One region of the Streptomyces lothianensis genome, then DNA from elsewhere that is predicted to be linked to it. Evidence: riboswitches for the same ligand, from Rfam matches in the RefSeq annotation. Region 1 holds a riboswitch; each other region holds the start of a gene.
What was found. Region 1 has a riboswitch for cyclic di-AMP ahead of ACLF6P_RS00705 (M23 family metallopeptidase). Riboswitches for the same ligand answer to the same signal wherever they lie in the genome.
Positions count from the first base shown of each region.

Region 2: it holds a riboswitch for cyclic di-AMP, as region 1 does, so the genes downstream of both, ACLF6P_RS22545 (C40 family peptidase) here and ACLF6P_RS00705 (M23 family metallopeptidase) in region 1, are expected to answer to the same signal.
Region 3: it holds a riboswitch for cyclic di-AMP, as region 1 does, so the genes downstream of both, ACLF6P_RS23085 (transglycosylase family protein) here and ACLF6P_RS00705 (M23 family metallopeptidase) in region 1, are expected to answer to the same signal.
Region 4: it holds a riboswitch for cyclic di-AMP, as region 1 does, so the genes downstream of both, ACLF6P_RS26070 (M23 family metallopeptidase) here and ACLF6P_RS00705 (M23 family metallopeptidase) in region 1, are expected to answer to the same signal.

Region 1 is NZ_JBLMKT010000008.1:51-7,218, forward strand. Features, by position in the region: partial or broken gene ACLF6P_RS00690 (CPCC family cysteine-rich protein) at 1-368, shown strand, start outside; one part of gene ACLF6P_RS00695 (IS5 family transposase) at 406-762, shown strand; one part of gene ACLF6P_RS00695 (IS5 family transposase) at 765-1,250, shown strand; tRNA gene ACLF6P_RS00700 (tRNA-Met) at 1,624-1,697, shown strand; cyclic di-AMP (ydaO/yuaA leader) riboswitch at 2,100-2,265, shown strand; gene ACLF6P_RS00705 (M23 family metallopeptidase) at 2,277-3,335, shown strand; gene ACLF6P_RS00710 (PrsW family intramembrane metalloprotease) at 3,480-5,024, opposite strand; gene trmB (tRNA (guanosine(46)-N7)-methyltransferase TrmB) at 5,173-5,982, opposite strand; gene lhgO (L-2-hydroxyglutarate oxidase) at 6,070-7,168, opposite strand, start outside.
Region 2 is NZ_JBLMKT010000065.1:23,271-30,438, forward strand. Features, by position in the region: gene ACLF6P_RS22540 (TauD/TfdA dioxygenase family protein) at 1-624, opposite strand, end outside; gene ACLF6P_RS22545 (C40 family peptidase) at 1,000-2,166, opposite strand; cyclic di-AMP (ydaO/yuaA leader) riboswitch at 2,173-2,319, opposite strand; gene pcrA (DNA helicase PcrA) at 2,637-5,156, shown strand; gene ACLF6P_RS22555 (M23 family metallopeptidase) at 5,281-7,056, opposite strand.
Region 3 is NZ_JBLMKT010000067.1:26,429-33,596, reverse strand. Features, by position in the region: gene ACLF6P_RS23105 (Ppx/GppA phosphatase family protein) at 240-1,169, opposite strand; gene ACLF6P_RS23100 (DUF501 domain-containing protein) at 1,166-1,696, opposite strand; gene ACLF6P_RS23095 (FtsB family cell division protein) at 1,797-2,291, opposite strand; gene eno (phosphopyruvate hydratase) at 2,447-3,733, opposite strand; gene ACLF6P_RS23085 (transglycosylase family protein) at 4,047-4,748, opposite strand; cyclic di-AMP (ydaO/yuaA leader) riboswitch at 4,752-4,920, opposite strand; gene ACLF6P_RS23080 (transglycosylase family protein) at 5,127-6,455, opposite strand; gene ACLF6P_RS23075 (cytochrome P450 family protein) at 6,672-7,168, opposite strand, start outside.
Region 4 is NZ_JBLMKT010000074.1:66,700-73,867, forward strand. Features, by position in the region: gene ACLF6P_RS26050 (MBL fold metallo-hydrolase) at 162-1,313, opposite strand; gene ACLF6P_RS26055 (pentapeptide repeat-containing protein) at 1,679-2,623, shown strand; gene ACLF6P_RS26060 (STAS domain-containing protein) at 2,738-3,157, shown strand; gene ACLF6P_RS26065 (SGNH/GDSL hydrolase family protein) at 3,154-3,963, opposite strand; gene ACLF6P_RS26070 (M23 family metallopeptidase) at 4,149-5,249, opposite strand; cyclic di-AMP (ydaO/yuaA leader) riboswitch at 5,254-5,415, opposite strand; gene ACLF6P_RS26075 (tyrosine-protein phosphatase) at 5,910-6,707, shown strand; gene ACLF6P_RS26080 (DUF6126 family protein) at 6,760-6,918, opposite strand; gene ACLF6P_RS26085 (helix-turn-helix domain-containing protein) at 6,915-7,168, opposite strand, start outside.

The DNA of each region.
Region 1 (7,168 bases):
CTAGGGCCTTTCGTTTGGATCGTGAAGACAGTGGAACGATGTCAGCCATGGTCTCTGAAGAACCGCTCTCCAGCGCGCCAAGCGACGCCGCTGGCGCCCTCATCGCATGCCCCTGCTGTTTCCAGCGGACCCTGGAGGAGCGGTCCAATTTTGAGATCTGTCCGGAGTGCGGCTGGGAGGACGACGGGCAGGATGACGCGGACGCGCACATCGTGCGGGGTGGGCCCAACGGCATGCTGAGCCTGACGCAGGCACGGCTGGACTATCTGGAGTCAGCAGCCGAGAGACGCGGCGAGTCCACGGCGCGTGGCGGAGAAGGGCTGTGGATGTCGGAAGTACGGCGTCAGATGCCAGACGAGGCTGAATAGGGCCGCGTCCGGGAACGATGCACCTCGTTGTCAGATCATGTCCTTGACCGATGCGCAGTGGGCGCGGATCGAGCCGTTGCTTCCGGACCGCACGCCGAAGCGGGGTGGCCGTTGGCGTGACCATCGTGAGGTGATCGACGCGGTCGCCTACAAGTTCCAGACCGGAACGCAGTGGGTCCACCTGCCGGAGAGGTATGGCAATTGGCAGGGTGTCTACAACCGGCTGCGGATGTGGGCCGTCGACGGCACCTGGGAGCGGGTCTTCATCGCCCTGCTGGCACAGGCCGACGCGGATGAGGAACTCGACTGGGCCGTGTCGGTGGACTCCACGATCGTGCGGGCCCACCAGCACGCGGCCGGAGCCCGCAAAAAGGGGCCCCGGTCGGCGAACCCGACGACCATGCCATCGGCCGCTCCTGCGGCGGACTGACCACGAAAATCCACCTCGCCGCCGATGCCCGCTGTCGGCCTCTGGCGTTCGTTCTCACCGCGGGCCAGGCCGGTGACGCACCTGCTTTCACCGAGGTCATGGCCCGCCTGCGCGTTCCCCGTCGGCGAGGACGGCCCCGCACCAGGCCAGACCTGGTCCTGGCCGACAAGTCGTACTCCTCCCGCGCGATCCGCGAGCACCTCCGCAGGCGCGGCGTCCGGGCAGTGATCCCCGTCCCCGCGGACCAGCGCGGACACTGGCTCCGTCGGGGCAGCCGCGGCGGCAGGCCACCGGCCTTCGACCGAGAGACCTACGAGCGGCGCAACACCGTCGAGCGGTGCATCAACCGCCTGAAACAATGGCGAGGGATCGCCACCCGCTACGAGAAGACGGCCACCATCTACCTGGCCGGACTCCACATCGCGGGCATCTTCCTCTGGTCCACCCACTGATCCAAACGAAACGCCCTAACTCCCTGCGGGCATCACGTCGCCTCGATGAATCGGGCGACGCTCGCCGCCGACGACAGGTCTCCTGAGTCCTGACCGCGAGCATGGCGAAGCGCCTGTACCCGCGGACGCCCTGCTCGGGGTGGTCCGGCTCCTCACGGTCAGGGCGTGCGTCATCTGCCTCCCGGTCCGGCGGGATGTGCCTCGTCCGAGGCCCCGTCGGGCGGCGGGCTCAGGAGGCGGCGAGCGGGGCTCCTGGGCCGTTCCCCCGGCTGAGTCCCGATCCGCAGACCAGGGCCCCGACAGACCCGCGGGGCGGAGAGCGGTGCGTGTGGTCGGAGGTGTCGCTCTGATGGCGTATAGTTGATTTCACCGACGCGGGGTGGAGCAGCTCGGTAGCTCGCTGGGCTCATAACCCAGAGGTCGCAGGTTCAAATCCTGTCCCCGCTACGAGAACGAAGGCCCGGTACGTGAAAGCGTGCCGGGCCTTCGGCATGTCCGGCCCCGTGTGAGGAGTCCGAAATGCGCGCCGGGGTACGTGTAGGGGCTGCGGCAGGGCGCCCGCGGCGCCCACGTCCCTCTCCTCGCGCGGTGCCCACGCCCCCCTCCTCGGCGTCACCCATGGTGACCAACGGGGAGCCCTCCGCATAACAATTGACGAAACGTCAGAAAATCGGCGGGCGTGAGCCCCTTCAACTTGCCTGGAATCTCGCCCGTTTTGGGGCCATGTTGCCCGATAAGTCCAGGCCAAAGCCGCTAACGATCTGTCGGAACGGCTTGGAATCCCGGGCCCGCTTCTATTAACGTTCGATAACGCAGCGCGGTCGTCCCAGCCGTCACAAGAGATGGCTCCGTGCTCACGCGCTTAATCCCGCAAGGGAGCCGGGGAACCACCATCTTGGGGTGAATCGGGCAGGCGGCACCTCTTCCAGGGGTGTACGCAAGGTGTCAACGCCCGTAGGAAACCTTCCTGTTCCGAACCCGTCAGCTAACCCGGTAGGCGAGAAGGAAGGAAAGGAGTCCGCCCCCGTGGCGACCCCCGCAGGCCGTGGCAGCACCTCCGAGTCCCCGTATTTCGCGGACGGGACCCAGGAGTTCAGGTTCGAGGACCAGCCTTTCGAGGAGTGGAACCCGACCGAGGAGTCCATCCGTCCGGTACGCGGCCGGCACCGCGTCGCCAAGCAGCGCGGCGGACTCGCCCGCAGCTCCACCGTGCTCGGCGTCGGCGTCATCGCCGCCGTGGGCGCGGGCGGTATCGCGAGCGCGAAGGACAGGCCGCCGGTACCGATCTCCATGCCGGACCTCGGTGAGCAGGCCAAGAAGCTCCCCGTCGTCGGCGACCTGATAGCCGACGACGCCGCATCCGAGGCCCCCGAGCAGGCCACCGTCGCCCAGGCCGCCGGGGCCACTCAGCCCCTGGCCGTCGACGGCTCCGGCTCGCAGGACGAGGCCGCCACCGACGCCGGTGAGGCCCTGCGCGCCCGCATCCTGGAGCAGGCACAGAACCAGGAGAACGAGGCGGAGGCCGCCGAGCAGGCCGCCGCAGAGCAGGCAGCGGCAGAGAAGGCCGCGAAGGAAGCGGCCGAGCAGAAGGAAGCCGCCGAGAAGGAAGCGGCGGAGGTCAAGCGCAAGGCGGAGGAGGAGGCCAGGCGCAAGGCCGAGGCGGAGCGCCTCGCCAAGCTCGCCGCGAGCTACTCGCTCCCCACCTCCTCGTACACGATCACCTCGACCTTCGGGCAGGCCGGCTCGATGTGGGCCTCCGGCTCGCACACGGGCCTGGACTTCGCCGCCCCGAGCGGCACCCCGATCAAGTCCGTGCACACGGGCACCGTCAAGGAGGCCGGCTGGTCCGGCTCGTACGGCTACCGCACCGTCGTCGAGCTCGAGGACGGTACGGAGCTGGCGTACAACCACCAGTCGTCCATCGGTGTCAGCGTCGGCCAGAAGGTCACGACCGGCGATGTCATCGGCCGCGTGGGCTCCACCGGCAACTCCACCGGTCCGCACCTGCACTTCGAGGTCGAGACCGCGGGCGGCTCGCTCATCGACCCGATGGCCTGGCTGCAGAGCAAGGGCCTCAACCCCTGATCAGGCCCGCAGCGCGCACGCTCTGATCACTCCCGAACCCCGGCAGTCCTGACGGCAACCCCCCGACGTCAGGGCTGCCGGTTTTGGCATGTGCAGGTGCATGTGTATGGGCATGTGCATGGGCGGGTGTGGGAGTGCTCTCGGTTACGTGTGCAGGCCCCGGTAGCCCGCGGGTGGCGCGTACGGCGGCGGGGCATGCGGGCTCGGGGCCTGCGGGTGCGGGGTCTGCGGGTTCGGCGCGTACGGTCCCGGGGCGTGCGAGCCGCCCGGGGCCGTCGGCCCGCCGGGCCCCGGCTGGACCGGGATGCGCGGCGGGTACGGAATGGCCGAGGTGTGCGGCGGGGGCTGCATGCCCGGTGCGTACGGCATGGGACGCATCGGCGGCAGGTACGGGGCCGGGGCGAGGACCGGGCCGTACGGGTTGGCCCAGGGCGTGGGCGGCTGCGGGAAAGCCGGTGCCGTGACGCGGGCCGCGTGGTCGAGGGCCGGGCGCGCCACCTCACGCCGGTACCAGAGCGCCTGCAGCAGCTCCGCCTCCCGTGCGACGAAATCGGCGCCCGCACGGCCGCTTCGGCCCCGGTGCCGCAGGAAGGCCAGGGCGGTGGCGAGCGAGATGTACTCGCGGACCGCACGCGCCGCCTCCGGCCCGCCGGCCTTGCCGTAGCTCTGCTTCGGGAACCTGCGCGCCTGGCGGCGGGCGCGCAGCGTGCCGAGTACGTACGGCTCGGGGACGGTGAGCCAGCCGGCCGCGACGTAGGCGGGCAGCTCCTCGCGTACGGTGCGCAGCTCGCGCTGGCGGCTGTGGATCGTCAGCCAGGTCAGCAGGCCGAACGCGGGAACCATGAAGCCGAGGTAGACGGCGAAGAAGCCGAGGCCGCCGAAGACGGCGGAACCGTTCCAGGCGGCGTGCATGCCCATCGCGAGCAGCAGCCCGCCGAGCGGGAACAGGACACGGCGTACGCGCTGGCGGTCGGCGGCGAGGGCGGCGAAGCCGAAACCGATGCCGGTCAGGACCGTGAACAGCGGGTGGGCGAAGGGCGACATCACGATGCGGACGAAGAAGGTCGCCGTGGTGACGGAGGCGAAGCCGATACCGGTGGTGCCGTAGGTCTCGTCGGTGCCGTAGGCGTTGCCGAGATAGAGGATGTTCTCGGTGAAGGCGAAGCCGGTGGCGGTGATGCCGGCGACCACCACGCCGTCGACGAGCCCCTTGAAATCGCGCCTGCGGAACAGGAAGAGCAGCAGGATCGCCGCCGCCTTGACCGTCTCCTCGACGACCGGGGCGACCACGGTGGCGCCGAGGGTGTCGGCGCTCGACGGGTCGGCGGTACGGGTGGCTATCCAGTGGGTCGCGAAGGAGTTCGCGATGATCGCTATCAGGGCCGAGGCGCAGGCACCCCAGGCGAAGGCGAAGAGGAGGTTCCGCCAGGGGGCCGGTTCGACCCGGCCCAGCCAGCGGAAGGCGGCTATCAGGAGCGGTACGGGGAACACCGCGAGGCCCAGGCCGACGAGGAAGCCCTCGGTGCCGGTCTCCTTGCGGACCAGTTCGAGGATCACCAGGCCGGACAGGGCGAGCAGGGTGATCAGCGCGCCCGCCTTCACAGCGCGGCGCTGCCACCAGTGCGCGGGCCCGATGAGACCTGCCGTCGGGTTGGGCGGTGCGTGCGGAGGCTGAGGCGGAGCGTTCACCCCCTGACCCTAACGATCGTGCAGGGGCGGACGCGACGGATTCTTTTCCGTGGAGCCGTTTTCCGTGGAGCCGCCGTCCGCGGAGCCGCGTTCCGTGGAGCCGCTGTCCGCGAAGCGGCCTTCCGTGGAGCGCCGCCTCCTGCGGGAGCTATCTCCGCAGGAAGATCAGGTCGTGGACCACATGGTCCTTGTCGAGGCCCTTGCCCTCGAAGCGGGTCAGCGGGCGGAATGCGGGGCGTGGGGTGTAGCCGCCGTCGGGCTGCGAGTTCGTGAAGTCCGGGTGGGCTTCGAGGACCTCCAGCATCTGCTCCGCGTAGTCCACCCAGTCCGTGGCGCAGTGGATGAAGGCGCCCGGCCTCAGGCGGGAGGCGGCGAGGGTGAGGAACTCCGGCTGGATGATGCGGCGCTTGTGGTGGCGCTTCTTCGGCCACGGGTCCGGGAAGTACACGCGCAGGCCGTCGAGGGAATCGGGGCGGAGCATCTCGGTGAGCAGGATGACCGCGTCGCCGTTGGCCACGCGGACGTTGTCGAGTCCGCCTGCCTCCGCGAGACCGAGGAGGTTGCCCTGGCCGGGGGTGTGGACGTCCACGGCGAGGATGCCGGTGTCCGGGTCGTCCGCGGCCATCTGGGCGGTGGCCTCGCCCATGCCGAAACCGATCTCCAGGACGGCCGGGCGGCCCCCGAACATCTCGTTCAGATCGAGGCGCTGCCTGCCGTCGATCTCGATGCCCCACTTCGGCCACAGCCGACGCAGGGCCTCGCCCTGGCTGGTGGTGACGCGGCTGCGGCGGGGCTGGAAGCTGCGGATCCTGCGGTCGAAGTGCGAGCCGGCCGGATCCGGGCTCGGGCCCTCGCCCTCGGCGAAGCGCCGGTTCTTCTCCGCGCGTGCGGCGGAGGCGGCGGCGCGGGTTTCGTCGTCGTACGGGTCGGGCGCGGGGGTTCTGGTTTCCTCGGACACAGTGAGGTGATTCTACGGAGGGTCGGGTGCGGGTGCGTCCGGGCTGGTCCTGGCTGGGCCTGGCTGGGCTGAGCTGGGCCCACGCCTTCAAGCGCCGGACGGGCCGAGGCCGGCCAGAACCCGACGTGCCACCTCCCGCCCGATCGGCAACGAAGCCGTCGCCGCAGGGGACGGTGCGTTCAGGACGTGGACCGTGCGGGGGCCTTCCACGAAGAGGAAGTCGTCCGCCAGCGTGCCGTCGCGCAGGACCGCCTGGGCGCGGACGCCCGCCGCCGCCGGGCGGAGATCGGCGGCCGTCACGGCGGGGAGCAGGCGGCGCACCGCCCGCGTGAAGGCCGGTTTCGAGAGCGAGCGGTGGAGTTCCCCGGCGCCGTAGCGCCAGTGGGCCCGGGCGATCTGCCAGGAGCCCGGCCAGGCAAGCGTCGCGGCCAGCTCGCGCGGGCGGATCACCGACCAGCCGTAGCCCTCCCGCGCGAGCGCCGGGACGGCGTTGGGTCCGACGTGCACCCCGCCGTCGATCCCGCGCGTCAGGTGCACCCCGAGGAACGGGAACGCGGGATCCGGCACCGGGTACACGAGCCCGCGCACCAGCTCGGGCCGGGCCAGGTCGTAGTACTCGCCGCGGAACGGCACGATCCGCATGCCGGGATCGTCCCCCGCGAGCCGCGCGATCTCGTCGCAGTGCAGCCCGGCGCAGTTCACCAGAGCCCGCCCGCGTACGACCGTCCCGTCCGCCGTCCGTACGGCCACACCCCGGTCGGCCCGCCGGTCCACCCGGGTGACCTCGGCCCCGTAACGGATCTCGGCGCCCGCGTCCCGTACGAGCGAGGCCAGCTGCCCGGCCACCGCGCCGAAATCGCAGATCCCGGTCGTGGCCACATGGATGCCGGCGAGCCCGCGAACCTCCGGTTCGAACTCGGTGATCTGGCTGGGGCCCAGCTCCCGCACCGGAATCCCGTTCTCCCGGCCGCGCTGCACCAGCGCGTGCAGCCGCGGCAGCTCCTCGCGCTCGGTGGCGACGATCAGCTTGCCGCCGACGGCGTGCGGGATGCCGTGCTCGGTGCAGAACTTCACCATCTCGGCCGCGCCCTCGACGGCGAACCGCGCCTTGAGCGAGCCGGGGCGGTAGTAGATCCCGCTGTGGATCACGCCGCTGTTGCGGCCCGTCTGGTGCCGCGCCGGGCCC
Region 2 (7,168 bases), on a different contig from region 1:
CTGGAGCGGGATCAGCTTCTCGGGGCCGTAGAAGCGGGCGAAGCCCGGGATGAAGTCGTGCACGGCCTGCGCCGTCTCGATCCGCGCCTTGACCTCGTCCGGCAGGTTGTCGTACGCGGCGGCCATATCGGCCCACATCGTGTCGCCGCCGTGCGGCGGCACCTCGTGCAGCTGCAGTACGGCGCCGAGTGCGGGCCGCTCGCGGAAGGTGACGTCGGCGTGCCAGACGTTCTCGAAGGTGGGGGTGGCACCGGCGCCCTTGTCGAAGCGGACGACGTCGTCGGCCGAGCCGCGGGCCAGCAGCGGGTTGGTCTCCAGCTCGCCCCAGTGGCGGGCGAAGGCGCGCTGCTGCTCGGAGCTGATCGAGGCGCCGCGGAAGAACAGCACCTTCCATTCGAGCAGCGCCCGGTTCAGCTCCTCGCGCAGGGCGGGGGTGAGCGGGCGGGAGAGGTCGACGCCTCGGATCTCGGCACCGATGACCGGGCCCTGCGGCACGACCTCGAACAGTTCGTACGGACGTGCCTCCCAGCCGTCCGGGACGCGGCGCAGGCTGCGGCGCCCTTCGTACATGCCGGCGGCGGGGACGCGGGCCTCGCGGAGCAGGGAGGGGGTGACGATCGTCATCGTGATGATCCTCGAGCGGTGGGTGAACGGGTCGGGCAGCCCGCACGGATCGGAATTCCGCGCGCGGCCGAGGCATGCGGAGGGGCTGTCCCATGTGGCCGACTGGAAGGGGCTGCCCCCTGAAGCCGACCGGAAGGGGAAGCCCCTGCAGCTAGCGACCCGATCGCTCGCACCCGCGCCGCCACGGGACCAGGAAGGTCTCGGCGGCGGCGGTCAGGTGCTGGATCATGCGTGCCATTGTGGGACCCGGGGCGCTGGACGGTCAATCGCGGCCGCCCGCCGCGCACGAGGGGCGGGCACCGGGCGCACCGGGCGGGCACCGGGCGCACCGGGCGGGCACCGGGCGCACCGGGGCGGAGACCGCGGACCGGATGCTCAGGCCGGACGCACGACGCTGTGGATCGGCATGTAGTAGATCGACTCGACCCGCACGTTGGTGCCCGGCTTCGGCGCGTGGATCATCTCGCCGTTGCCGATGTAGAGGCCCACATGGCTGATGTCGTCGTAGAAGAAGACCAGGTCGCCCGGTTTGGCGTTGTCGACGCTGACGGTCGTGCCCGCGTTCACCTGGTCCCAGGTGGTGCGCGGCAGTGAGATGCCCGCCTCCGCCCAGGCCTGCTGGGTGAGGCCGGAGCAGTCGTACGAATCGGGCCCGGCCGCGCCCCAGACGTACGGCTTGCCGATCTGGGCGCGCGCGAACTCGATGGCCTTGGCGGCCTTCGCGGCGTAGGAGTCGTCGGGGGCGGGGTCGGCGGGCTGCTCGCTCGCCTCCTCTTCCTCCTCCTGTGCGGCTTCCTCCCGGGCGGCCTCCTCGGCGGCCTGACGCCTGGCCTCCTCCTCCGCTGCCTGCTGGCGGGCCAGCTCCTGGGCCTTGCGCTCGGCCTCGGCCTTCCGCTTGCGCTCCAGCTCGGCCAGGCGCTCCTTCTCCTCGGCCGTCAGCTTCGCGAGCAGCTCGCGCGCCTCGCCCAGCTTCTTCTGCACGTCCTTCTTGCTGGTCTTCAGCTCGGACTCGGCCTCGCTGAGCTGCGCCAGGGAGTCGGTGGCCTCGCCCCGCTTCTTGTCGGCCTCGGTCTGCAGCCGCTGGAAGTCCTCGACTGCCTTGTGCTGCTGGCCGGAGAGACGCCCCATGAGCTGGCGGCGCGCGAAGTAGTCGTCGGGATCGTCCGAGAGCAGCAGGACGGCGGTGTCGGAGGTGCCGCCGCTGCGGTACTGCGCGGCGGCGATCTGCCCCAGTTCGCGCCGGGCCTCGTTGACCTTCTCGGTGCGCTTGGCGACCTCGTCCTGGAGATCGTTGAGCTTGCCGCGCTGCTGTTCGGTGCGCTCCTTGGCGAGGTTGTACTTCTGGGTGGCGGTGCCCGCCTCGCGGTACAGGGCGTCGACCTTCTTCTGCACCTCCTCCAGGGAGGGCTTCTCCGGCTCGCTGCGCGGGGCGGCGTTCGCCGTCTGTGCGAGCAGGGCGACGGAGGTGAGGGCGGCCGAGGTGATCCCGACGGCGTGTGACGTACGTATGCGACTGGTCCGCGGCTTGCGGTGCGAGGCCAAGGCCGGCGCTCCTTCCAGTGGGCGCCTACCGGGTTAGCTGTCGGGTTCGGGCGCAGGAAGGTCTGCCCTACGGGACGGTGGGGGCTGTCCCGATTCACCCCAAGGTCTGGTGGGTCCCCGGCTCCGGGTTGCCGTGCTCGGCGCTTCGGACTCGGCGCAGGCCGCCCGTTCCCGGCGTCGATCGCCGGTGGGGGTACGGGCCGCCCGCGCAGCACGCTAGCCAACTCGTGTGGCAGCTGTGAAGGTTGGTGTTCGATATGCCCGATACTTTTTCGTGACTTTCGCGGGGCGGGGTCGTTGGCGGCCTCTTCGGGCCTCTTTCGGACGCTTCCGGCCTCTTCCGGATGCTTCCGGAGGGGCCCGGGAGAGGCTCGCGAGGGGCCTGGGAAGGGCCGGGCGTGTCCGGCGAGGCGTCGCTCTCGTAGAACCCGGACCGGGTTGTCACACCGGGCGCCTAGACTCGGTAGGCGATGAGCAGCCTCTTTGACGACAGTTTTCTGGCGGGCCTCCAGGCCAAGGGCCGGTCCGGGCACGAGCCCGAGGACCACGGCCCCCCGCCGCCTCCCGAGGACGAGGGCCCGGAAGAGATTCCGGCGGACCTGTTCGGCGGGAGGTTCGACGCGCCCGCGCACCCGCCCGCGCACCGGGAGGCGTACTACCGCGACGGCGCCCCGCGCCCGGTCCTGGACAGCGCGGCCCTCCTGGAGGGGCTGAACGAGAACCAGCGCGCCGCCGTCACCCACAGCGACACCCCGCTGCTCATTGTGGCCGGCGCCGGCTCGGGCAAGACCCGCGTCCTGACCCACCGCATCGCGTATCTCCTCGCCGAGCGGAATGTGCACCCGGGTCAGATCCTCGCGATCACCTTCACCAACAAGGCCGCCGGTGAGATGAAGGAGCGCGTCGAGGAGCTGGTCGGCCCGCGGGCGGGCGCGATGTGGGTGATGACCTTCCACAGCGCCTGCGTACGGATCCTGCGCCGCGAATCGAAGAAGCTCGGCTTCACCTCCTCCTTCTCGATCTACGACGCCGCCGACTCGAAGCGCCTCATGGCCCTCGTCTGCCGTGACCTGGAACTCGACCCGAAGCGCTTCCCGCCGAAGTCCTTCACCGCGAAGGTCTCGGGCCTCAAGAACGAGCTCGTCGACGAGGAGGACTTCGCCGCCCGGGCAGCCGACGGCTTCGAGAAGACCCTCGCCCAGGCCTATGCGATGTACCAGGCCCGGCTGCGCGAGGCCAACGCCCTCGACTTCGACGACCTGATCATGACCACGGTCAACCTGCTGCGCGCCTTCCCGGACGTCGCCGAGCACTACCGCCGCCGCTTCCGGCACGTGATGGTCGACGAGTACCAGGACACCAACCACGCCCAGTACGCCCTCGTACGCGAACTCGTCGGCACCGGCGCACACGAGGAGGACGTACCGCCGAGCGAGCACGACCTGCCGCCCGCCGAGCTGTGCGTGGTCGGTGACGCCGACCAGTCCATCTACGCGTTCCGCGGCGCCACCATCCGCAACATCCTCGACTTCGAGGACGACTACCCGGACGCGACCACGATCCTCCTGGAGCAGAACTACCGCTCCACCCAGACCATCCTCTCCGCCGCCAACGCGGTCATCGAGCGCAACGAGTCACGCAGGCCCAAGAACCTGTGGACCAAGGCGGGCTCGGGCGCGCAGATCACCGGCTATGTCGCCGACACCGAGCACGACGAGGCCCAGTTCGTCGCCGACGAGATCGACCGCCTCACCGACGCGGGCGAGGCGAAGACCGGCGACGTCGCGGTCTTCTACCGTACGAACGCACAGTCCCGCGTCTTCGAAGAGATCTTCATCCGCGTCGGCCTGCCCTACAAGGTCGTCGGCGGCGTCCGCTTCTACGAGCGCAAGGAGGTCCGGGACGTCCTCGCCTACCTGCGCGTCCTCGCCAACCCCGAGGACACCGTCCCGCTGCGCCGCATCCTCAACGTGCCCAAGCGCGGCATCGGCGACCGCGCCGAAGCGATGATCGACGCGCTCTCCCTCCGCGAGAAGATCACCTTCCCGCAGGCCCTGGTCCGCGTCGACGAGGCGTACGGGATGGCGGCCCGCTCCGCCAACGCCGTCAAGCGCTTCAACACGCTGATGGAGGAGCTCCGTACGATCGTCGAATCCGGCGCGGGCCCCGCCACCGTCCTGGAGGCCGTCCTGGAGCGGACCGGATACCTCGCCGAACTGCAGGCCTCCACCGACCCGCAGGACGAGACCCGCATCGAGAACCTCCAGGAACTCGCCGCCGTGGCCCTGGAGTTCGAACAGGAGACGGAGGAAGGGGAGACGGGGACGCTCGCCGACTTCCTGGAGCGGGTTGCGCTCGTCGCCGACTCCGACCAGATCCCGGACGAGGACGAGGACGGCTCCGGCGTCATCACCCTGATGACCCTGCACACCGCCAAGGGCCTCGAATTCCCCGTCGTCTTCCTGACCGGCATGGAGGACGGCGTCTTCCCGCACATGCGTGCGCTCGGGCAGACCAAGGAACTGGAGGAGGAGCGCCGCCTCGCGTACGTGGGCATCACCCGCGCCCGCGAACGGCTCTACCTCACCCGCTCCACCCTCCGCAGCGCCTGGGGCCAGCCCTCCTACAACCCGCCCTCCCGCTTCCTCGAGGAGATCCCCGCCCAGCACCTGGAGTGGAAGCGCACCGGCGCCACCGTGCCCGCGCCGGTCGCGAAGGGCGGCCCGGCGGCCTCCGTCGCCGCCTCGCTCTCCTCCTCGATGGCGGCGCGCGCCGGGCGCGGCGGACCGTCCGGCTTCGCCACCCGCCGCGCGGGCGACAAGCCGGCGGTCTCCCTCGCGGTCGGCGACCGGGTCACCCACGACCAGTTCGGGCTCGGCACGGTCGTCGGCGTCGAGGGCTCCGGCGACAAGGCGCGGGCCACGATCGACTTCGGGGATCCGAAGCCGAAGGTGCTGCTGCTGCGGTACGCGCCGGTCGAGAAGCTGTAGACGGATACGCGAAGGGGTGGCCTCCGTCGTGGAGGCCACCCCTTCGCGTATTCATGAAGGATCCAAGCTCTGTCGGCTCAGCTCAACACAGCTCAGCTCGGCTTCAGGTCTGCTTCAGGTCAGGTCACGTCGGGTCGAGGCCGTGGTTGCGCAGCCAGGTCAGCGGGTTGATCGCCGAACCACCGGCCGGGCGGACCTCGAAGTGCAGGTGCGGTCCGGTGGAGTTGCCCGAGTTGCCCGAGTACGCGATCACATCGCCGGCCTTGACCGAGCCGCTGCGGATCTTGGTGCTGGACAGGTGGCAGTACCAAGTCTCGGTGCCGTCGGGCGCGGTCACGATCGCCATGTTCCCGTACGCGCCGTTCCACTGCGTCCGTACGGTGCCGTCCGTCGCGGCGAGCACCGGCGTGCCGTAGGAGACGGGGAAGTCGATGCCCGAGTGCACGGACATCCAGTTCACCCCGGCCTGCCCGTAGTACGCGCTGAGCCCGTGCCTCTTCACCGGCAGCGAGAACTTGGGCCGCAGCGCCTCCTTGCGGGCGGCCTCCTCGGCCTTGCGCTTCTTCTCGGCCTCCTGGCGCGCCTTCAGGTCGAGGCGCTCCTGCGTACGGCTCGCGCGGTCCGCGAAGTCGTCGGCATCGGCGGAGAGGGCCGCGAGCCGGGTGTCGAGCTTGCTGTTCGCGGCGACCGTCTCGACTGCTCCGGGGTCGGGGGCGGCCTGCGTCTTCGGCTCCTCGCCCGAGCCCATCGAACCGGCGACGGAAGCGGCGGCCACCCCGGCCACACCCAGCGCGCACACCGAGGGCACGGCGACCGTCAGCAGCGCGGAACGCTTCGCGGGGGTGCGGCGGCGGCCGCGGGAGCCGGAGCGCGGGCGGGGGGTGTGCGGGACGACGTGTACCGGACCCGGCTCGTCTTCGGGGGCGGTCCCGTAGTGGCCGTCCTCGTCGCGGCCGTCCTCGTAGTGGCCGTGCTGGTCGGGGCTGTGCTCGTCGTGGCCGAGGGTGACGGCCTCGGCGAGCAGCTCGCCCTCGGTGAAGGCGGTGTCCTCGTAACGGCCTTCGGGGTGCGCCTCGTTGTCGTAGGCGCCGCTCTCGTACGTCTCGTTCGCGTTCGCGCCGTTCGCGTACGTGTCGTTCCCGTATGCGCCGTTCGCGTACGTGGCGTCCTGGCCGTCGTGCGCAGAGGCTGCCGGCTCGGGCTCGTGAGCGACGGCCTCGGGGGCGAGGGTCTCGTAGCCGCCGGTGTCGTAGCCGCCGGTGTCGTAACCGCTCGTGTCGTAACCGCTCGTGTCGTAGCCGGTGCCGTCGTGGCCGAGGGTCTCGTAACTGCCGGTCGTGTACGAGGCGGTCGGGTAGGAGCCCGAGTGGTAGGGGTCCGTCGGATCCGTCTCGTGGCCGGTGCCGGTGTCCGTCCCGTACGCGGTGTCCGTGCCCGCCGAGTTCCAGGCGGTGGCGTCGTATGTGCCGGTGTCCGCGTAGCCGTAGGCGCCGGTCGTCTGCCAGGCGCCGGTGGTGTCCCACTGCTCGGTGCTGTGCGGACCGGCCTGCGCGGGGATGTCGCCGAGCGGCTGGTAGTCGGAACTCGCCCACATGGCGGTCGTGTCGTAGCCGCCGGTGCTGTAACCGGACGCTTCGTACGGGCCGGTGGACTGCGCAGCGTACGCGTCGTAGGACGCCGCCGGGTCGCTGCCGTAGGCCTGCGTCGCCTCGCCGCCGTAGCCCTGTGTCACGGGATCCGCGGTGGCGGTCCACTGGGAGCTGTCCCACTGGCCGCTCTGACCTGCGTCGTGCGCACCGGGCATGGACCCGAAGAGCGGGTCGGAAGCGAAGGCGGTGGTGTCGAAGGCACCCGTCGCATAGCCGCCGTGACCGGTGGCATGGCCGTGCTGTTCGTTCACCAACTTCTCTTTCGCCTCGACAGCAAGGGGGCGGAGCAGTGCGGCGACTGTACCCGGCGGTGTGCGAGTCCGACAATCTTCGGCAGGTTTCGTTGGTGAGTGAAAGGGGCAA
Region 3 (7,168 bases), on a different contig from region 1:
CGTTCACGGGCTGGACCACCGGCCGTGCGCGGCCCGCCGGGACGAGCGGACGAGGCGAGGGAATCGACGGGCGAGCAGTCCCGGCGTCCCCGATTCGGGTTGTCGGGGCGCCCCCTTCACCCGCAGGGCGCCATTTCCTTGTGAAGAACTTCACGAAGTTTCCGCGGCCCGCGGGCCGGAGTGAGTCATTCCGGCCCGCTGCCATGGATTCCAAGGCACCCGAAACCATCGATGCCGGCTTACGCCACCGAGAAGGCGATCCCGTCGAGGATGTCGTGCTCGGAGACCAGCAGCTCCCGCGCACCCGTCCGCTCCATGATCGCCAGCACGATCAGGGCACCCGCGCAGATCACGTCCACCCGGCCCGGATGCATCACCCCGATCGCCGCGCGCTCGTCGTGCGTGGCGTGGATCAGGCGGTGGGTGACCGTCCTGACCTGCTCGTACGAGAGAACGGAACGGTGGATCGCCGCCGAGTCGTACTCCGGCAGGCCGAGCGCGATCCCCGCCAGCGTCGTCACCGTGCCCGCCAGGCCGACCAGCGTGTGCGCCTCGGTCAGCGGAACCGTCTCGGCCGCCTCGTCCAGCGCCTTGTCGATATCGGCCCGTACGGCCGCGATCTGCTCCTCGGTGAGCGGCTCACCGGTCAGCTGGTGCCGCTCGGTCAGCCGGACGCAGCCGATGTCGACGCTGCGCGCCGCCTCCACCCGCTCGCCGCCGAGCACGAACTCCGTGGAGCCGCCGCCGACATCCACGACGAGGCAGTGCTGGGGGTGCGCGCCGCCGAGCTGGAGCTCGGCGGTGGCGCCCGTGAACGAGAACGCCGCCTCCTGCTCCCCGGTGATCACCTCGGGCTCCACGCCCAGGATGTCCACGACGCCCCGTACGAAGTCGTCCCGGTTCTCGGCGTCGCGGGAGGCGGAGGTCGCCACGAAGCGGAGCTTCTCGGCACCCAGCTCCTCGATGACATCCGCGTACGCGCGGCAGGCGGCGAACGTACGCTCCAGCGCCTCGGGCGCGAGACGGCCCGTGCGGTCCACGCCCTGGCCCAGGCGGACGATCGTCATCCGCCGGTCCAGATCGGTGAGCCGGCCCGACGTCGGGTCGACATCGGCGACCAGAAGGCGGATCGAGTTCGTACCGCAGTCGATGGCGGCAACCCGGGTCACTGGCCCACCTCCTCGGAAACCGTGACGCACGCGCCCTTGCGCCACCACTCCGGCAGCATCGCGAGCGCCTCGTCGCCGAGCGGGTTGACGCCGGGACCGGCCGCGAGCGAGTGGCCGACCAGGACGTGCAGGCACTTCACGCGGTCCGGCATGCCGCCCGCCGACGGGAAGCCCTGAAGCACCTCGATCTCGTCGCGGCGCCGGATGTAGTCCTCGTGCGCGCGGCGGTAGGCGGCGGCGAGCTCGGGGTCCGTCTTCAGGCGCTCGGTCATCTCCTTCATCACGCCGTTCGCCTCCAGCGTGCCGATGGCCGATGCGGCCTTCGGGCACGTCAGGTAGTACAGCGTCGGGAAGGGCGTGCCGTCGGGCAGCCGGGGCGCGGTCTCGACCACGTCCGGCTGACCGCAGGGGCAGCGGTGCGCGATGGCCCGCAGCCCGCGCGGCGGACGGCCGAGCTGCTGCTTGAAGGCCTCGACATCGGCGTCGGTGGGCTCGGTGCGCGGGGTGGAGGGCGGCGGGGTTTCCATGCCTGGTCTTTCCAGTGAAGGGTGAGAGGGAGAGGGGGCGGGGTGGGGTGAGGTGAGGTGAGGTGAGTGCAGCGAACGGTGGTGGTGGAGGAGGAGTGGGTCAGTCCTTGCCGCGGCGGCCTGCCTGGTCCATGGTGTCGACGCCGTCGAAAAGATTCACGTACCAGGCGCGGTCGGCGGTCGGCTCGGAGCGCGTACGGGGCTCACGGTCCGCGGAGGGATCGGCCGCCATAAAGCCCTTCTCGCCCGGCTTCACCATGTGCAGCCGCTCGCGGGCCTGCCGCTCGACATAGGCCGGATCCTGCCAGCGGGCCTTCTCGTCCCGCAGCCGCTCGGTCTCGGCCCGCTCCTCCTCGAGGAGCCGCTGCTGCTCGGCGATGTCGGCGCGCTGGGCCACGTACTGCCGTATCGGATACGCGAGCGCCACGATCAGCGAGCAGAGCACGAGCGCGAGCAGCGCCGCGCGGCCGGTGAGCCGGGAGCGGCGGGCTTGGCGGCGGGTCTGCGAACGGTAGACGCGGGCCGCGGTCTGCTCGCCGAGCAGCCGGATCCGGGTGGTGGTGGAGAACCGGTCCCGTTCCCTCGTCGCTCCCATGCCCTCGCCTCCCCTACGCGCGTACGTCCCCGCACACGGTACGGGACCGGGTACGGGGACGTACGTACGACTGGCTCAGCCGCTGCCGTTCGGCGGGACCGCCGAGCCCTTGGACTCAGCCCTCAAGCGAGGTGCTCAGCCCTCGATCAGGGTGCTCAGCCCTTGAACCGCGGGAACGCGCTGCGTCCGGCGTACACCGCGGCGTCGTCGAGGATCTCCTCGATGCGCAGCAGCTGGTTGTACTTGGCGACGCGCTCGGAGCGGGCCGGGGCGCCGGTCTTGATCTGGCCGCAGTTGGTGGCGACGGCCAGGTCGGCGATGGTGACGTCCTCGGTCTCGCCGGAGCGGTGGGACATCATGCACTTGTAGCCGTTGGACTGCGCGAGCGAGACGGCCTCGAGGGTCTCGGTGAGCGAACCGATCTGGTTCACCTTGACCAGGAGGGCGTTCGCGGAGCCCTCCTCGATGCCGCGGGCCAGGCGCTCCGGGTTGGTGACGAAGAAGTCGTCGCCGACGATCTGGACCTTGTCGCCCAGCTTGTCGGTGAGGACCTTCCAGCCCGCCCAGTCGTCCTCGAACAGCGGGTCCTCGATGGACACGAGCGGGTACGCGGAGACGAGCTCCTCGTAGTACGCGGTCATCTCGGCGGCCGACAGGGCCTTGCCCTCGAACTGGTACTTGCCGTCCTTGTAGAACTCGGAGGCGGCGACGTCGAGCGCGAGCGCGATCTGCTGGCCGGGGATGTAACCGGCCTGCTTGATGGCCTCGACGATCAGGTCGAGGGCCTCGCGGTTGGAGTCCAGGTTCGGGGCGAAGCCGCCCTCGTCCCCGAGGCCGGTGGCCAGGCCCTTGCTCTTCAGAACGGACTTGAGGGTGTGGTAGACCTCGGTGCCCCAGCGCAGCGCCTCGGAGAAGGACTCCGCGCCGATCGGGGCGATCATGAACTCCTGGATGTCCACGTTGGAGTCGGCGTGCGAACCGCCGTTGAGGATGTTCATCATCGGAACGGGCAGCAGGTGCGCGTTCGGGCCGCCCAGGTAGCGGAACAGCGGCAGGTCGCTGGCCTCGGAGGCGGCGTGGGCGACGGCAAGCGAGACACCGAGGATGGCGTTCGCGCCCAGCGAGCCCTTGTTGTCGGTGGCGTCCAGGTCGATCATGGCCTGGTCGATGAGGCGCTGCTCGGTGGCGTCGTAGCCCACGAGCTCCGGGCCGAGCTGCTCGATGACGGCCAGAACGGCCTTCTCGACACCCTTGCCCTGGTAGCGGTTGGCGTCCTTGTCGCGAAGCTCAACAGCCTCGAACGCACCGGTGGAGGCACCGGACGGAACAGCAGCACGACCCGTGCTGCCGTCGTCGAGGCCGACCTCGACCTCGACCGTGGGGTTACCTCGGGAGTCCAGGATTTCCCGGGCTACGACGACGTCGATGGACGGCACGAGCATCTCCTTCTGGGATGTGACGCAAGATGTGACGCGGTGGCGCAGGGGCTTCTTCGGCCTTGCGACAAGAGCCTAACCGCCCCGGAGCCTTCGGCCAGCCGACCGCCCGTCCCCTGGGACGAAAACTGGACCGAAGGCCTGCAATACGGGACAGGCGACCTCGCCCGGGAGAATCGTTACCGGCCAGTAATGGCGAGAGAGACCCGCCCCGGCGCGCACGGGGGAAGCGCGCCGGGGCGGGAGTATGGGGGAATCCGCCGGGGGGAAATCCGCCGGGGCGGGAGTGCGAGGGGGGAATCCGCCGGGGCGGGTCCGGTCAGCTCAGGTGGAGCTGCTGGCCGGGGTAGATCAGGTCGGCGTCGTCGATGATGTCGTCGTTCAGCTCGAACAGCTTCTGCCAGCCGCCCTCGACGTCGTGCGCCTCGGCGATCTTCGAGAGGGTGTCGCCGGTCTTCACCTTGTACTCGCCGTCACCCTTCTCGACCTTCTTGCCGGCCGGGGTCTCGACGGTCTTCTTCGCCTCGGGCTTCGGGGCGGACTCCTGCTCGGGGGCAGCCGAGGCGGCCTCGGTGGCCTCCTGCTGCGGAGCCTGCTGCTGGGCGGGCTGCTCCGCGGCGCCGCCGTTGTACGCGGCGCCGGAGAGGCCCACGCCGCAGCTCGGCCAGGCGCCCTTGCCCTGGCCCGCGAGGACCTTCTCGGCGATGGCTATCTGCTGGCTCTTGGTGGCCTGGTCGGCGGTGGGCGCGTACGCCGTGCCGCCGTAACCGGCCCAGGTGGAGGCCGAGAACTGGAGGCCGCCGTAGTAGCCGTTGCCCGTGTTGATCGACCAGTTGCCGCCCGACTCGCACTGCGCGACCTGGTCCCACTCGGAGGCGGTGGCGGCGGAGGCGGTGCCCGCGGCCATCAGCGGTGCGGCGACAACGGCGCCCGCGGCACCGGCCAGCGTGACGGCGCGGACGGCCTTCTCGCCCTTGGTCAGACGACGGTGCTTGCCGGTGCCTTTGCCCGAAAACAGCATGGAGTTTCCCCTCACCGACGCCTGCGAGGTGAGCTGTCGGGTTCGGGTGCAGTGAGTACCCGGTGCCCGATCAAATCGGACACTTCACCCCAAGCCGGGCCGACGGTCTTTCAACCGCCGCCCGCGGCGCAAACCTTGGGTCCCCCGCTCCTGCCTACGGCGCATGACGCGACGACTGTTCCCGTGCGACCGCCGGCAGGATTCGGCGTGCGGTCACCGGGGCCCACCAGTGGCGAGCGGTCACGACCGTAAACAGGCAAACCCCGGAAAGACAAAGAGAATCGGGGGACGTGAGACCCATCTCTCACTTCCCCCGAAGCTCCTTTATTACGGACATTCACGGCCGAACTGACCCGCGCCCGCACCGCCGTTACGGCATCACTTCCCGCCGAGGCGCAGGCCCTGACCGGGCACGATGAGATTCGGATCATCGCCGATGGCCTTGCGATTGCCCTCGTAAAGGGAAGCCCAGCCACCCTCGACTTGCTGCTCGTCGGCGATCGTTCTGAGAGTGTCGCCGGGGCGCACGATGTACGTGGCGTCCTTGGCGCCCGTGGCGTCCGACCCACCCGAAGCGCCCGCGGTATCCGAGGTGTCCGTTTCGTCGGCGGCGTCGTCGCCACTGTCGCCCGCGTCACGGGTGGAGTCATCGCCGGACGAGGCATGGCGGCCCGAGGAAGTGCGCTCGGCGTCGGCGGAGTCGTCGGCGGCGCGATCGCCGCGGTGGCGACCGCCGGCGGATGCGTCAACGGGGCCGTCGGGGGAAGCGGTCGGGTCCTCGGGGGACTTGCCCGGCTCGGCGCTCTCGCCGGTACCGTCGGTCGCGCCCGCCTCACCGGAATCGCCGGATCCGCCAGCCCCGCCCGATGCGCCGGAATTGGGCAGGTCCTCCGGAATGTCCAGGCCTCCCGAGGCGCCACCGCCAGGGGCGTCGAAGCCCCAGTCGCTCTCGATGCCGTACAGCGGGAAGCCGGGCAGAGACGGCGTGACCGGCACGGACGGCTCGGACGGCTCGGAGGCGCCGGGGAGGTCCTCGGCGCCTGAGGGAGCAGAAGGGTCCAAGGAGCCGACAGAGCCGGAAGGACCGAAGGGATCGAAGGGCGTGGAGGGATCCGAGGGGCCTGAGGGGGCTGAGGGATCAAAGGCATCAGAGTCCGTCGCCCCTTCGCCGCCGGAGCCACCCGGCTCACCCGAGCCCTCCGGCCTCCCCTCGTCGGGCCGGTCGGACCGGTCGGACCGGTCGGACGCGCCCGCGCCGCCCGACGTACCGGACTCACCGGCCCCGGCAGCCGCCCCGGAGTCACCAGAGCCACCGGAACTTGCGCGACCGGCCCCTTCGCCACCGCCACCGGGCACATCCCGGGCCTCAGGACTCTGCGCCCCCAGCCCGAGCCCGGCGATCGGCCCGCACGTGGCCCACGCCTGGTCGCCGCGCGCCGCAAGTGCCTGCTCGGCGACGGCTATCTGCTCGGAGCGGCTGGCCAGGTCAGCGCTCGGCGCGTACGCGAGTCCGCCGAACTCCTCCCAGGTCGCCTGGTCGAACTGCAGCCCGCCGTAATAGCCGTTGCCGAAGTCCGCACTCCACACCCCACCGCTCTCGCACTCGGCGAGCCGGTCCCACTGCGCGCCGTCGGTGGCGCTCGCGCTCGTCGCGGCGAGCAGCGGCAGGGCGAGCGCGGAGCCGGTCACACCGGCTGCGACGACCACGGCGGGGGCCTGGCGGGGGCGACGGTGACGACCGTTCCCGGAAAGCATCTGAACGCCTTTCGCGTGACTGCACTGCTTCGACCGCACTGCTGCGACAGCCGAGTTGAGCCGTACTGCTGTGACAGCTGAGCTAAGCCGTGAACGTAGCCGCAATCGAACGTCAGTCACAAGTCGATGCAGCACAGATCACGCGAACATCACAATTCTGATGTCGCGTCACACGCGAGAGGGTGACTGCACGTTGGAACTGCGGCCGCCTTCCGGCGTGAACTCGACGGGCAGAGCGCGCAATCCACGCATGATGAGCCCCCCACGCCACCGCAGATCGCCCTCATCCCCCGCAAGCCGGAGATCCGGCAGTCGCGTGAGGAGCGTGGCGATGGCCGCCTGCCCCTCCAGGCGGGCCAGCGGTGCGCCGAGGCAGTAGTGGATCCCGTGTCCGTAGCCGAGGTGCTGGTTGTCGCGGCGGGCGAGGTCGAGGGTGTCGGGTTCCGTGAAGCGCGCCGGATCGCGGTCGGCCGCGGCGAGGACGACGAGGACCGGATCGCCGGCCGCGATCTCCTGGCCGCCGATGGTGAGCGGCTCGGTGGCGAACCGCCAGGTGGCGAGCTCCACGGGCCCGTCGTAGCGCAGCAGCTCCTCGATGCCGGTCTCCAGGAGGCCACGCTCTCCGGCGGCCAGCGAGGCGTGCAGGCGGGCGCGTTGCTCAGGAT
Region 4 (7,168 bases), on a different contig from region 1:
CAGGGCCGGCGCATCGGCAGATCTACCCATCTCGGAGGCGCCGCGCAGCCGTTGTCGCAGGTGTTCGCCGAGGAATCGACGGACCGGGCCCGAGTTCGCCCCAGGAGTACGGGCGTTTCAGTCGACGCCACCCGTCAGTCGATGCCACCCGTCAGTCGACGTCACCCTTCGCCGGCGAGATCCAGATCGTCGCTGCGCGGCTCGGCAACGACCGCAGCAGGCCGGGGACGGCGCCACGGGTGAGCGATCGGATGCGACACAGTCCGCCACCACGGCTCCACAGGCAGCTTCCCTGAGGCCTCGAACGGCTCACCGGGCCTTGGGAACGCCACCGCCTGCCCGGCCTCCTCAGCCTCGTACTTCGTCCACTCACCCGGCTCGGCCCAGGCGTGGAGAGCCAGGTTGAAGGTGGCCCAGTGGATCGGCAGCAGCACCCCACCCGGCCGGCCTCCTTGCAGGTCGAGGTGTGCCTGCAACCCCTCGGCGGGCGACATGTGAATGTCCGGCCACGCGCCGGGAAGCGGCGTATGGTCCGTGTGGTTCTCGGGCCACCACTGCGAGTACGCGCCGATCTGGATCATCGTCACGTCGAACGGGCCGTGCTCGCGGCCGATGTCGGCGAAGCCGGGGAAGTAGCCCGTGTCGCCGCTGTGGAAGACGCGGTGCCGGTCCGAGGCGACGGCCCAGGACGCCCACAGAGTGTGCTGCTGGTTGCGCAGGCCTCGGCCGCAGAAGTGGCGGGCGGGGGTGGCGGTCAGGCTCAGTCCGTTGATCTTCGTCGACTCGTGCCAGTCCAGTTCGCGCAGCCGGTCCGCGGGCACGCCCCACCGCTCCAGGTGCGCGCCGACTCCCAGCGGCACCGCGAACAGGGTGTCCGTGCCGGTCAGCGCCTGGATCGTGGGCAGGTCGAGGTGATCGTAGTGATCATGTGAGATCACCACCGCGTCGACCGGGCCGAGCGCCGCGAGCGGCAGGGGCACCGGGTGCAGCCGCCTGGGTCCCGCGAAGGAGAAGGGCGAGCAGCGCTCGCCCCAGACGGGGTCGAAAAGCACCCGGCGCCCGTCGATCTCGACGAGGACGCTGGAGTGACCCATCCAGGTGATGCGCAACCCGTCGGCGGGCGGCTTCGCGAGATCGGCCAGGGTGGTCGGGTGTACGGGGAGGGTGCCGGACGGAGCCCGGCGGGCGCGCCGCTCCTTGTCGAAGAACGTCCTGGCGAACTCGATCCGCGAACCCTGCGGTCCCGGACCTCCGCCGCCGGGGTTCTGGAAGCTGCCGTTCGCGAAATGCGGCGACCTGCGGATGCGCTCCATGCGCTCACCGGCCGGGTCCGCGCCGAATGCGAGGGGCCTGCGCGAGCGGAGGGACGATCTCAGGGAACCCGAGGCGGTCACGGCAGCTCCAGGGTGGGGGTCGCGGGGGCTTCATTATGGGCGCGCGCAGGCACGGAATAAGCGCGCGCGGGCACGAAACGGGCGCGCGAAGGCACGGCCCCGGGATGCACCGGGCGCGGGCGGCTCGTCGGCGTCATGCCCTGCTCAACGTGGCAGCCGCCCACAAGATTCCGGAGGGGGCGGGTGCGCTCGGTGTGCTCGTCCCCCGGGCCTCGGTCGGCCCGGCTCCTGGGCAGAGTCAAAGGCATGGGCAGAGGCAAGGGCAGAGGTGGCGCGGGTGGAGAATGGAGGTTCCGCCCCGGGCCTGCCGCCCGCCCCACGACAGGAGAACCCGCACGGTGTCCCGACAGCCCGGTGAGCCCGGAAGCGATCAGCCCGACCCCACGCACGCAGACCTCCGGGCCGACTGCGGCAACTGCTTCGCCCTGTGCTGCGTCGCGCTCCCCTTCAGCAAGTCCAGCGACTTCGCCGTGAACAAGGCGGCCGGTACGCCCTGCCGCAATCTCCTGGCGGACCACCGCTGCGGCATCCACGCCGAGCTGCGCGCCAAGGGCTTCCCCGGCTGTACCGTCTTCGACTGCTTCGGCGCAGGCCAGAAGGTCTCCCAGGTGACCTTCGGCGGCACCGACTGGCGCACTTCCAAGAAGGGCGCCCGCGAGATGTCCGCCGTCTTCCCTGTGATGCGTCAGCTGCACGAGCTGCTGCGGTACGTCGCCGAGGCGGCCACGCTGGACGCCGCCCGCCCGATCCGCGATGCCCTGCGCGAGGCGTACGAGAGGATCGACGCCCTCACCCGCCAGGCCCCCGAGGCTCTGCTCGCGACGGATGTGGCGACCGTACGACAGGAGGTGAACGCTCTGCTGCTGTGCGCCGGAGATCTGCACCGCGCCCAGGCGCCGGGCCGCCCGCGCAACCACCGTGGCGCCGATCTCTTCGGTGCGCGTCTGTCCGGGGCGGATCTGCGCGGGGCCAGCCTCCGTGGGGCGATCCTCGTCGCCGCCGACCTCAGGGGCGCGGATCTGCGCCGGGCGGACCTGATCGGCGCGGATCTGCGCGATGCCGATCTGACCGGAGCGGACCTGCGGGAGACCGTCTACCTCACGCAGCCCCAGTTGGACGCGGCCAAGGGCGACGGCACGACCCGGGTGCCGGACGGACTGCGCCACCCGACGCATTGGACCTCACAGCCGTCGCGCGTCAAGCGGAACGGGAGAAGTTCACGCCATTGAGCGACAGTGCTCAGGCATGTGCTCCCGGTCGTATGCACGGGCCCTAGATTCATCGACTGCCATCACCCGACACCCAGGGGTGTCCGCGGCGGTGGCAGTCGATGAGCTGGGGTGATGGTGTTTCCCTACGTCCACGGGCCGACGCCCGTGATGCGCCGCGACGGCACCCGGCTCACCGTGGAGCTGCACGGCGAGCTGGACATCGCCGGGGCGCAGGACATCGAGGAGCCGCTGAGCGGGCAGCTGTGCCTGCCGACGGCCGAACTCGTCCTGGACCTGCGCCTGCTGACGTTCCTCGACTGCGGCGGCATCGCCCTCTTCGACCGGCTGCGCCGCCGGCTCGGCCGCGAGGGCGCCACGATCGTGCTGGTCTGCACCGATCCGTCCGTGCTGCGCGTCCTCGACTGCCTGCGCGTACCGGACTCCGTCCCCGTCCTGCCCACACCGCCGGCGCCACCGGCACCTCCGGCACCTCCGCACCCGCGCCTCCGCACCCGCGGCGGCGATGACCGCGGGGCGCGGGACGCTTCCTAGAGCGGCATGAGGTTGGGGCGCTTGGCCTCGACGTGATCACCCGAGGACTCACCGCGCAGCCGCCGCCCGATCCACGGCACCAGGTACTCGCGCGCCCACTGGATGTCGTCTCGGCGCACCTCCAGCGTGGTGCGCGGCGGCATCTCGGGCCAGGGCTGGTCCGGGTCGGCCGGGACGGCGAGACCGAGCACCTGGGCGGCGCGCAGCGCGACGCGGGTGTGCCCCTCGGGCGAGAGGTGCAGCCGGTCGTCGTCCCAGGCGCGCCGGTCCTGCACCGAGCGCAGCGACCACAGGTCGAGGACCGGGCAGTCGTGGCGGTCGGCGATGGCCCGCACGTGCGCGGTGTACGTGGCGATCTTGCCGCGCAGATGCTTGAGGACCGGAACGTCACGGGTGTCGAAGCCGGTGGTCACCACCACCGTGCCGACTGCGGAGGTGAGCTCGGCGACCGCCCGCTCGAAGCGCTCGGCCACATCGTCGGGGTCGGTGCCGGGGCGGATGATGTCATTGCCGCCCGCGCAGAAGGAGACCAGCTCGGGGGACAGCTCCTTCGCCCGCGGCACCTGCTCCTCGACGATCTGGTCCAGGAGCTTTCCGCGCACGGCGAGGTTGGCGTAGCGGAAGCTGTGCTCGGGATGACGGTCGGCGAGCAGGACGGCGAGCCGGTCCGCCCAGCCGACGAAGGTTCCGTCGGGTCCGGGGTCGCCGACACCTTCGGTGAAGCTGTCACCGAGTGCCGCGTAGGAGGCGAAAGCCGCCGGTGTCACGGCGGCGCGGTCTGCGGAGGTCGTCGAGTCATCTGCCACGTCGGCATATTTTTCACCCCGAGACGTGACTTACGCCACCGTAACCACCCTTGACAACGGGTGACATAGACCACCGAGAAGGCGCGCCGGATGCGGAATACGCCCCAGGGGCCGCGGGACGTCGACGCCCGGTGTCCGGGCCGCGAAGGACACCGGACACCGGGCGTGCGGACGGCACGGGTGCCTCAGAGCGAGACGCCGTGGGAGCGCAGGTACGCCACCGGGTCCACGTCAGAGCCGTAGCCCGGGCCGGTGCGGACCTCGAAGTGCAGGTGCGGTCCGGTGGAGTTGCCGGTCGAGCCGACCAGGCCGATCCGGGTGCCGCCGGAGACGGTCTGGCCGGTGGAGACCGAGAGCTGCGACATGTGGGCGTACTGCGAGTAGTGGCCGTCGGCGTGCCGGATGACGACCTCGTTGCCGTACGCGCCGCTCCACCCTGCGGAGACGACGGTGCCCGCGCCGACGGCCCGGACAGGCGTGCCCGCGGCGGCCGCGAAGTCGGTGCCTGTGTGGTACCCGCTGGACCACATGGATCCGGCGGTGCGGTACTGCGTGGAGACGCCGGCGGCGACCGGGCGGGTGAAGCCGGAGGCGGTGGCGGCCTGCTCGGCGCGGGGTGCCTCCGCGGCCGCCTCGGCCGGGGCGGCCGCGGAGGCGGTGTCGGCCGCCGCCTCGGAGGAGGACTTCGCGGATGCGCCGGAGTCCGAGGAGCCGGAAGAGTCCGAGGAGCCGGAATCCGAGGAGCCGGAGTCCGAGGAGCCGGAGCGGGAGGCGCCCGAGCCCGACTCGGCGGCCGCACCCGAGGCCTTCCCTGCGGCCGCCGAGTCGGCATAGGCCTGCACCACGGCGCCGACCTTGAGCTTGAGGCCCGGGTGGATCAGGCCCGGGTCGGCGCCGACGGCCTTCTTGTTGGCGGCGTACAGCGGCTTCCAGCCGCCGTCGATGTCCTGCTCGGCGGCTATCGCGGAGAGCGAGTCACCTGCGACGACGGTGTACGTCTTGTCCGCGGACCCGGCGGACCCGGCGGCCTCGGCCGGGGCGGTCGAGGCGGCCCGGGCCTCGGCGGCCTGCGTCAGGGCAGCCTGCGCCAGGGCGGTCGGCGCGCTCTTCACCTGGACCGGGGCGATGCTCGCGGCCTGCGGCGCGGCGGTCTGCGGCGTGGCGGCGCTCGCACCCGTGGCGCCGAACAGCGGCAGCGCGAGGGCAGCGCCCCCGGTACCGGCGACGGCGAACGAGCGCGTCAGGCGGGTGGACTTGGGACGGCGATGCTTACCCTTCGCGGGCATGACGGATTCCTCTCCGGCGCCTGCGAGGTGAGCTGTCGGGTTCGGGCTGGAGATGCCCGGCCGCCCGAGGGCGACTTCACCCCAAGCCGCTCCGGTCGGGACCGGCGTCGGCGTCTTGCCAATGGGTCCCCCGCTCCTGCCGTACAAGGGTGTGCGGGTGAATTCCGGTGGCGGCAGGATTGGGCGTCCACCGGCTGTCGGTGACCGTAGGGGAGCGCGGGGCGGGAAACAAACACCTCAATTCCCGCGGGCCACACAGGACCTGACCCCTTTCGGGAAATGCCATGACGCTCCGTGGATGAACGATCTTCGATTTCCATACAGCTGCAGGAATTCACGGAAGAAGATCGCCACACACCGTCACGAATATGATCCCGCTCACGCCACACGACTCACCAGCCCTTAATTCAGGGCCAGTTACTCCTTAGGTGGCGAATCGGGCATTAAGGGAACCGGGGGCGTAGTCGATGTAACCGGCAGAGCCGCGACGATTCGCTTCCAGAATCGGCTGTTTCCGGCACAAAGCGGCGCCGGTGATCTCGCCCTCATCGGCTCCACAGCCGCCTGCCCCGGACCCCATGTCGTATCGTCGTTGGCATGTGCACCCAGTGCGCAGCACGCCGGCGGTCGGCGCCGGCGAACACTGTGGGAGGAGCCCCCGTGACACAGCACATCCCGTCGACAGAGCCGGAACTCGCCGGGGTGCGCAATTTCCGGGACGTGGGCGGCCTGCCGACGGTGGACGGCCGGCGCGTACGGCAGGGAGTGCTGTTCCGCAGCGGTCATCTGGCCCACGCCACCGCGACGGACACCGAGTTCCTCGCCTCGCTCGGGCTGCACACGATCTTCGACTTCCGTAACGCGGCGGACCAGCAGCAGGAGGGCCCGGATGTGGAGCTTCCCGGGGTGCGCAATCTGAACCTCCCGCTCACCGACCCGGCCGACGGCGCGGAGTTCTGGCAGATGGTGCGCGACGGCAGGGTCGAGGAGCTGCGCAAGATCCTCGGCGGGGGCAGGGCCGCGGCCCGGATGGCCACCACGTACCGCATGATCGTCCGGGACCGCACCCTCGATCACACCCGCGTGCTCGCGGAGCTGGCCGAGGACAGCGTCCCCGCGCTGATGCACTGCGCGGCCGGCAAGGACCGCGCCGGCCTGTCGGTGGCGGTGACGCTGCTCGCGGTCAGGGTCGAGCGGGAGGCGGTCGTCGCCGACTACCTGGAGTCCAACGCCAAGCACCGCCGCTACAAGGTGCACCGCTCCAGCGACGCCCCCGATGCCCGATCGGCCGAGGTGACAGAGCTGCTCAGCCCGCTGTTCGAGGCGCGCGCCGAGTATCTGGAGGCCGGTTTCGACGAGATGGAGCAGAACTGGGGCTCCGTCGAGCGGTACCTGGAGAAGGGGCTGGGCGTCACGCCGGAGATCCGCGAGAGGCTGCGGGCCAAGCTCCTGGACTGACCTGCCGGGTCACTGGCAGTGGACTGCCGGGTCACTGGCCGCGGACTGCGGGTCACTGGCCGCGCGCGCCGACCTCGAACAGCAGATATAGAAAGAACGCGAAGAAGTGCCCGACGACCAGGTAGACGAACAGTCTGATCGCCAGGCCGCGCGGGAACCTGTCCTCCATGGAACGGCGCCCCTTCGCACCGTCCTGCGGTCCGCTGCTCATCGGCTGCCTCCGGCCGTACGGGGGTGAGTGGCGCCGCCGCCGAGGCACAGCGCCTCCACCGAGCTCTGCAACAGCGTGTGGACGAAGAGGAGTTGGGCGCCTGCCTGCTCGGCCGCCGCGATACGGTGCGGCGTGGCCGAGTCGAAGTGGGCGCTGTCGCCGGGCTCCAGGGTGTACGCGCTGTCGGCGAGGTGCAGCCGCAGCCGTCCGTCGAGCACATACAGCCATTCCTCGCCGGGATGGACACGCA